Regions from separate parts of the Microbispora sp. NBRC 16548 genome, predicted to be linked through region 2. Evidence: predicted binding sites of a transcription regulator. Region 2 holds the regulator's gene; the other holds the start of a gene.
What was found. The regulator HrcA, encoded in region 2, represses chaperone genes, less so after heat shock. The targets are predictions, from matches to a motif close to TTGGCACTCTCNNNNNGAGAGTGCCAA.
Positions count from the first base shown of each region.

Region 1: groL (chaperonin GroEL) is a predicted target of HrcA. The motif match lies at 2,114-2,140, and genes of this name have one in related genera.

Region 1 covers NZ_BSSF01000018.1:131,555-135,878, reverse strand. Annotated here, with positions in the region: gene thrC (threonine synthase) at 1-1,008, shown strand, start outside; gene QSK36_RS36780 (MoaD/ThiS family protein) at 1,054-1,329, shown strand; gene QSK36_RS36775 (cold-shock protein) at 1,586-1,786, shown strand; gene groL (chaperonin GroEL) at 2,248-3,870, shown strand; gene QSK36_RS36765 (GNAT family N-acetyltransferase) at 3,943-4,324, opposite strand, start outside.
Region 2 covers NZ_BSSF01000005.1:358,484-362,807, forward strand. Annotated here, with positions in the region: gene QSK36_RS16010 (16S rRNA (uracil(1498)-N(3))-methyltransferase) at 1-139, opposite strand, end outside; gene dnaJ (molecular chaperone DnaJ) at 149-1,285, opposite strand; gene hrcA (heat-inducible transcriptional repressor HrcA) at 1,286-2,299, opposite strand; gene QSK36_RS16025 (hypothetical protein) at 2,474-3,136, shown strand; gene QSK36_RS16030 (DUF3097 domain-containing protein) at 3,155-3,961, shown strand; gene hemW (radical SAM family heme chaperone HemW) at 3,958-4,324, opposite strand, start outside.

The DNA of each region.
Region 1 (4,324 bases), on a different contig from region 2:
GGCTGGACCAAACTCGTGAAGGCCGACCGGCTGGCGGCCGAGCTGGGCCTTCGGTCGCTGCACGTCAAGGACGACTCCGGCAACCCGACCCACTCCTTCAAGGACCGGGTCGTCGCGATCGCGCTGGAGGCCGCGCGCAACTTCGGCTTCCACACCCTGTCGTGCTCCTCCACCGGCAACCTCGCCGGCGCGGTGGGCGCGGCCGCCGCCCGGGCCGGGCTGGACTCCTGCGTGTTCATCCCCGCCGACCTGGAGCCGGCCAAGGTCACGATGGCCGCCGTGTACGGCGGCCGCCTGGTCGCCATCGACGGCAACTACGACGAGGTCAACCGCTTCTGCTCCGAGCTCATCGGCGACGAACTGGGCGAGAAGTGGGGCTTCGTCAACGTCAACCTCCGGCCCTTCTACGCCGAGGGCTCCAAGACGCTGGCGTACGAGATCGCCGAGCAGCTCGGCTGGCGGCTGCCCGACCAGATCGTCATCCCGGTGGCCTCCGGCTCGCAGCTCACAAAGATCGACAAGGGCTTCCGTGAGCTGATCAAGCTGGGGCTGGTCGAGGAGCGGCCCTACCGGATCTTCGGAGCGCAGGCCGAGGGCTGCTCGCCGGTCTCCCAGGCGTTCAAGGCCGGGCAGGACGTCGTGCAGCCGGTGCGGCCCGACACCATCGCCAAGTCCCTCGCCATCGGCAACCCGGCCGACGGGCCGTATGTGCTCGACATCGCGCGGCGGACGGGCGGCGCGGTGGAGGACGTGAACGACCGGGAAGTGGTCGAGGCGATCCGTCTGCTGGCCAGGACCGAGGGCGTCTTCGCCGAGACCGCGGGCGGCGTCACGGTCGGTGTGCTGCGCAAGCTGGTGCGCGAGGGCCGCCTCGACCCCGACGCCGAGACCGTGGTGCTGAACACCGGCGACGGGCTCAAGACGCTCGACGCGGTGGCAGAGCACGCCCGTCCCGCCGCCGTCATCCGTCCCTCTCTCGACGCCTTCCGTGCGGCATTCGCCAACTGAAAGCGTTTCAAAAGGTCCATCGGCAGTAACGAAAGCGAGTGAACAATGAGCGTTTCCGTGCGGATTCCGACGATTCTCCGGACGTACACCAACGGCGCCGCGGAGGTGAGCGGGGAGGGGGGAACGCTCCGCGAGGTCCTGCAGAAGCTGGACGCGGACTACCCCGGCATCGGCGGGCGCATCCTGGACGAGACGGGTAAGATCCGGCGTTTTGTCAACGTCTACGTCGGGGAAGAGGATGTCCGATTCGCCGATGGTCTGGACACCGCCACGCCGGACGGGGTGCAGATTTCGGTCATCCCCGCCGTCGCCGGAGGCTGAGTCGCCGCGCCGGGGCCGAGCACCTGACATGCGCTTCTATCGATGAAGAAGTCATGCGAAGCCATGGCAAACGGTGTAGCTCTCAACTATTCAACAGCAAAGTGAATATTCTTCGATCCCGCTTTGAGCGAACGCCAAGTAGTAGTTTGCGGATTGACTCTGTTGTCCTACGCCTTGACACGGGTATGGTCGAGGACGATCGACAAAACCGGGGGCTTCTTGGGTGTGGTCCCCAGCCCAGCAAGAGGAGTCGGAAGTGGCGCAGGGCACCGTCAAATGGTTTAACGCGGACAAGGGCTACGGCTTCATCGCGGTAGACGGTGGTAAGGACGTGTTCGTCCATTACTCGGCAATCCTGATGGACGGCTACAAGGCCCTCGAGCAGGGTCAGCGGGTTGAGTTCGACATCACGCAGGGTCAGAAGGGCCCGCAGGCGGAGGCCGTACGGGCCGTCTGATCCCGTCATCGACCTTGGAAGGCCCGGCCGCGGATCCCGCGTGCCGGGCCTTCCGCTTGCCGTGTCGCCCGCTTCGCCATCGGGGTGCCCACACCCGCCGGGTCGTGCCGGAGGCGCGCCATGAACGCCGCCCTCGCCGTGCTTGGTCGCTGTGCTTCTTTGCCTCGCGTCGCTCGGCTGCTTCGGGCGCGTTCGGGCCGGAGGCGCGCCCCCTGGGCTCGCCTGGTGTCTCCCGCTTGCCATCGGCTCGCTGATCTGGACATAACGTCCAAGCTGGTCAGCGAGGCTTCCGCTTGCACTCGCAGGGGTAGAGTGCTAAATACTTGTTTGGCACTCTGAGGTCGAGAGTGACAACAACCGGGATCGGGGCGATGGGGCCCGCGCAGGGATAGCGGGTCCGCGCCGTCGCGGGCGTCGGCTCGGTCCGTTGAAGACACCCTGCTACTGGGAGGTCTAGCCTAATGGCAGCCAAGATGATCGCGTTTGACGAGGACGCCCGGCGCGGTCTCGAGCGCGGTATGAACCAGCTCGCCGACGCCGTGAAGGTGACCCTCGGCCCCAAGGGCCGCAACGTCGTGCTGGAGAAGAAGTGGGGCGCCCCCACGATCACCAACGACGGTGTCTCCATCGCCAAGGAGATCGAGCTCGAGGACCCGTGGGAGAAGATCGGCGCCGAGCTCGTCAAGGAAGTCGCGAAGAAGACCGACGACGTCGCCGGTGACGGCACCACGACGGCTACCGTGCTCGCCCAGGCGCTGGTCCGCGAGGGTCTGCGCAACGTGGCCGCCGGCGCCAACCCGATGGCGCTGAAGAAGGGCATCGAGGCCGCCGTCGAGCGCGTCAGCGAGGAGCTGTCGAAGCTCGCCAAGGACGTGGAGACCAAGGAGCAGATCGCCTCCACCGCCTCCATCTCCGCCGCCGACACCGAGATCGGCGCCCTCATCGCCGAGGCGATGGACAAGGTGGGCAAGGAAGGCGTCATCACCGTCGAGGAGAGCAACACCTTCGGCCTGGAGCTGGAGCTCACCGAGGGCATGCGCTTCGACAAGGGCTACGTGTCCGGCTACTTCGTGACCGACCCCGAGCGCATGGAGGCGGTCTTCGAGGACCCGTACATCCTGATCGTCAACTCCAAGGTCTCGGCGAACAAGGACCTGCTGCCGCTGCTCGACAAGGTCGTGCAGTCCGGCAAGCCGCTGGTCATCATCGCCGAGGACGTCGAGGGCGAGGCCCTGGCCACCCTGGTCGTCAACAAGATCCGCGGCCTGTTCAAGTCCGTGGCCGTCAAGGCTCCGGGCTTCGGCGACCGCCGCAAGGCCATGCTGGGCGACATCGCCATCCTCACCGGTGGCCAGGTCATCTCCGAGGAGGTCGGCCTCAAGCTCGAGAACGCCACCCTCGACCTGCTCGGCCGCGCCCGCAAGGTCGTCATCACCAAGGACGAGACCACGATCGTCGACGGCGCCGGTGACGCCGAGCAGATCGCCGGCCGGGTCAACGAGATCCGCGCCGAGATCGAGCGCACCGACTCCGACTACGACCGCGAGAAGCTCCAGGAGCGCCTCGCCAAGCTGGCCGGCGGCGTCGCCGTCATCAAGGCCGGCGCGGCCACCGAGGTCGAGCTCAAGGAGCGCAAGCACCGCATCGAGGACGCCGTCCGCAACGCGAAGGCCGCGGTCGAGGAGGGCATCGTCCCCGGCGGTGGCGTGGCCCTGCTGCAGGCCGGCGCCAACGCGTTCGACAAGCTCGAGGTCAACGGCGACGAGGCCACCGGTGCCGCGATCGTCCGCAAGGCCCTCGAGGAGCCGCTGAAGCAGATCGCCGTCAACGCCGGCCTCGAGGGCGGCGTCGTGGTGGAGAAGGTCCGCAACCTCCCGGCTGGTGAGGGCCTCAACGCCGCGACCGGCGAGTACGTCAACATGTTCGAGTCCGGCATCATCGACCCGGCCAAGGTCACCCGCTCGGCGCTGCAGAACGCGGCGTCCATCGCGGCGCTGTTCCTGACCACCGAGGCCGTCATCGCCGAGAAGCCCGAGAAGGAGAAGGCCCCCGCCATGCCCGGCGGCGGCGACATGGACTTCTGATCCATCTGCCTGCTTCGTCTCAACGGAAGGGCGGTTCCCCCTCGGGGGAGCCGCCCTTTCCCGTTGTGCGCCTCAGGTGAGGCGCCTGACCCAGCGGGCGCAGTCGGTCTGCATCGTGTAGCCCGCCGATGTCCAGGCGTGGTGCGCCAGGGCGTTGTCGTGCAGGACCATCGCGTCGGCACGGAACGCGCCGAACTTCCGGAACCGCTCCTCGGCGGCCTGGATCAGCAGCGATCCGATGCCCATGCGCCGGTGGGCGGGGTCCACGGCGAGCCGGTAGAGGTGGGCGCGCCAGCCGTCCCACCCGGCGATGAGCGTGCCGACCATGCGGCCGTCGATCTCGGCGATGAGCAGCGCCTCGGGATCGCGCTCGATCAGGGCCACGACCTTGCCGGAGTCGTCGTGCCTGTCGGTGTTCTCCGCGGCCTCCAGCCAGAACCGCAGCAGGGCCGGG
Region 2 (4,324 bases):
CCGCGCCGTCGGTCAGGTCGATCCGCTCCCCCGGCCGCAGGCGGCGTACGGCGGCGGCGTGCCGCCCCTCCGGCCCGTCGAGGACGATCGTGTCCGCCGCCTGGCCGGCCGCGTCCGACAGGAACACGGGAACACTCATGCGATCAGCTCAGCGGCCGTTGAAGGCGTCCCGCAGGCGGGAGAAGAAGCCCTGCTGGCCCGGCGAGAACTTGCCTGGCGGCCGCTCCTCTCCGCGCAGTTTCGACAGCTCGCGCAGCAGTTCCTCCTGCTGCGGGTCGAGCTTGGTCGGCGTCTCGACGTTCACGTGGATCAGCAGGTCGCCCCTGCCGGTCTCGTTGAGCCGCTGGACGCCCTTGCCGTACAGGGGGATGACCTGGCCGGCCTGGGTGCCGGGCCGCACGTCGATGTCCTCGGCTCCGTCGAGGGTCTCGATCGCGATCGAGGTGCCGAGCGCGGCGGCGGTCATCGGGATGTGGACCGTGCAGTGCAGATCGTCGCCGCGTCGCTCGAAGATCTGGTGCGGCCGCTCGACGATCTCCAGGAACAGGTCGCCGGGAGGCCCGCCGCCGGGGCCGACCTCGCCCTCGCCCGCGAGCTGGATGTGCGTGCCGTCCTCGACGCCGGCCGGGATCCTGACCTTGATCGTGCGCCGGGTCCTGACCCGTCCCTCGCCCGAGCACTCCATGCAGGGGTGCCGGATGACGCTGCCGTACCCGCCGCACTGGGGGCAGGGACGGGAGGTCATGACCTGGCCGAGGAACGAACGGGTCACCTGCGAGACCTCGCCGCGCCCGTGGCACATGTCGCAGGTGTCGGGGTGGGTGCCGGACGCCGCCCCGGAGCCCTGGCAGACCTCGCAGACCACGGCCGTGTCGACCACGATCTCGCGGGTCGTGCCGAAGGCCGTCTCCGACAGGTCGAGCTCGACCCTGATGGTGGCGTTGCGGCCACGGCGGGCGCGGGAGCGGGGCCCCCGCGCGGCGCCCGCCGAGCCGAAGAAGGCGTCCATGATGTCGCTGAACGGGAAGCCCGCGCCGAAACCACCGGCCCCCGGCCCCGCGCCGCCGCCGCCGAACGGGTCGGCGCCCATGTCGTACATGCGGCGCTTGCCCGCGTCGGACAGCACCTCGTACGCCTGGTTGATCTCCTTGAACCGCTCCTGGGTCTCCGGATCGGGGTTGACGTCCGGGTGCAGCTCACGGGCGAGACGGCGGTATGCCTTCTTGATCTCTTCCTGGCTGGCGTCGCGCCGTACGCCAAGGGTCGCGTAGTAGTCGTTGGACACTTATGACCCCGCCAGGATCTGGCCGACGTAACGCGCCACCGCGCGCACCGCACCCATCGTCACCGGATAGTCCATTCGTGTCGGGCCCAGCACTCCGAGCCGGGCCAGTTCTCTGTCGCCCGAACCGTATCCCGCGGCCACGATAGATGTGCCGCGCAGCCCGCTGTAGGGGTTCTCGGATCCGATGCGGACGGTCAGTTCGGACAGCCCGCCGGTTTCCCCCAGCAGGCGAATGAGGACGACCTGCTCCTCCAGCGCCTCCAGCACGTCCCGCAGGCCGATGCTGAGGTCGGCGGCGGCGAGGTTGGCCGTCCCACCAAAAACGATCTTCTCCTCGTGCCGCTCGACGAGCGTCTCGAGCAGCACGGACAGGATCGTGGCCGCCACCGGCCTGTCCTCGGGAGGCAGGCGTTCGGGAATGTCGGCCACGGTCTCCGGCACCTGGGACAGGCCGCAGCCGTCCAGGCACGCGTTGAGCACGGCGCGCAGGTTCGCGATCCGGTCGTCGGCGATGGCCTCCGGCAGGTCGACCACACGCTGCTCGACCCGCCCGGTGTTCGTGATCAGCACCAGCATGACCCGGCGCTCCGCGAGCGGGACGATCTCCACGTGACGGACCGACGACCTGGTGAGCGAGGGGTACTGCACCACCGCGACCTGCCGGGTGAGCTGCGCGAGCAGCCGCACCGTGCGCATGACGATCTCGTCGAGGTCCACAGCCCCGGCGAGAAAGGTCTCGATGGCCCTGCGCTCCGCGCCGGACAGCGGCTTGATCTGCGACAGCCGATCGACGAACAGGCGATATCCCTTGTCGGTCGGCACCCTGCCGGCACTGGTGTGCGGCTGGGTGATGTATCCCTGCTCCTCCAGCGCCGCCATGTCGTTGCGGATCGTCGCCGGGGAGACGCCGAGGTTGTGCCTGTCCACCAGGGCCTTGGATCCCACCGGCTCGTTGGTGGACACGTAGTCCTCGACGATGGCGCGCAGGACGGCGAGCTTGCGGTCGTCGAGCAATCGTCACCTCCCTGTGCGTGGAAACACCGACTCTGGCACTCTGTGTTCCCGAGTGCCAAGTGTACGGCTACCACCCCACGTGGTGCGATAACGCAGGGGGCACCAAGACGACGCAGGGCACCAGGACAAGCGAGCTGCAAATCGACCACAAGCCGCATGGTCGACTCTTCACCCATGCACGAGAATCAGACCTCCACGCCGGCCGACGTGACCATGCGGGTGCCCCGCCCCATGCCCCCGGCACCGGCCGACGTGACCTTGCGGATGCCGCACCCCTTTCCCCCGGCGTACGCCGGCCCCCGGCCGATCCGGCCCCGGCTGGTGTGGATCTTCCTCTCCTGGGCGCTCTTCGTCGTCCTGGTGGTGGCGGGCGTCGGCGGGTTCGCCGGCGGCCTGTTCTCCACGCTCGGCGACGCCGCGCCCGCCACGATCTTCTCCGGCGGGCAGTCGGTGAACGTCGCGCTCGACCCCGCGGACAAGCCGGCGATCTACGCGGCCGTCGACCAGCCCACCGACGTCCGCTGTCAGCTCGGCGACGGCGCCGACCCGCGGGTGCGGCTGACCCGGCCGGCCGTCTCGCAGACCGTCACGCTGAACGGCACGACCTGGGAGCTGCTATTCGAGGCCGGAGTCCCCGAGGCGGGCACCTACCAGCTCGCCTGCGAGGGCGACGGGGTGCGGTTCGGCGTCGGCAAGCAGCTCACCGGGGCGGTCGGCATGCTGGTGGGCGGCGCCGTCGCGCTGCTGGCGCTGCCCACCGTCGGCTTCCTGGCCGCGCTGATCGTGACGATCGTCGTGCTCGCGCGCCGCTCCGCTGCCCGCCGTCGCCTGGCGTGATTTGCTAGCGTTCCCCGCATGTACGGGCGGGACGTGCTTTCCGGAGACTGGCGGCGGCCACGGCGGGGGCAGATCCCCGAGATCCCGGCCGAGCCCGACCTCGTGGTCGAGGACGCCGAAGGCCGCTTCTGCGGCGCCGTGGTGGCCTGCGACAAGGAGGCCGTGACGCTGGAGGACCGGTTCGGCCGGCGGCGGGTGTTCCCGCTGACGCCCGCCGGATTCCTCCTCGACGGCGAACCGGTGACGCTGGTGCGCCCCCAGGCCGGTCCGAAGGGGCCGCTGCGGAGCGCCTCGGGGTCGATCGCGGTCGGGGGCCTGCGCGCGCAGGTCGCCAGGGAGAGCCGCATCTACGTCGAGGGCGTCCACGACGCCTCGCTGGTGGAGCGGATCTGGGGACACGACCTGCGGGTGGAGGGGGTCGTCGTCGAATACCTGGAGGGCGTGGACGACCTCCCGGCCATCGTCGAGGAGTTCGGCCCCGAGCCGGGCAGGCGGCTCGGGGTGCTCGTGGACCACCTGGTGCCCGGCTCGAAGGAGAGCCGCATCGCCGCCCGGGTGTCCGGCGACGACGTGCTCGTCGTGGGGCATCCGTTCGTGGACATCTGGCAGGCGGTCAAGCCCCGGGTGCTCGGCATCCCCGCCTGGCCGGACGTGCCACGCGGCGTGCCCTGGAAGGAGGGCGTGATCGCGGCCCTCGGCTGGCGGATGGACCCCCAGGAGGCGTGGCGGCACATCCTGGGCCGGGTCACGACCTACGCCGACCTGGAGCCCGAACTGCTCGGCCGCGTGGAAGAACTGATCGACTTCGTCACGGCTCCGGCTTAGAGAGTCAGGTCCCGCACCACGGCGTCGGCGAGCAGCCTGCCGCGCAGCGTGAGCACGGCGAGGCCCGCCTTGAACGCCTCCACCTCCAGCAGCCCGTCCGCCAGCGCCCGCGCGCACGCCGTACGCGCCTGGGGGGCGAGGTCGGCGAGCGGGAAGCCCGAGGCGAGGCGCAGCTCCAGCATGACCCGCTCGACGGCCCTGTCCTCCGCCGGCAGCACCTCACGGGCGTGCGCGGGCGAGGTCCCGGCCGCCAGGCGGGCGGCGTACGCCGCGGGGTGCTTGACGTTCCACCAGCGGGTGCCGCCGACGTGACTGTGCGCCCCCGGTCCGGCCCCCCACCAGTCGCCGCCGGTCCAGTACAGC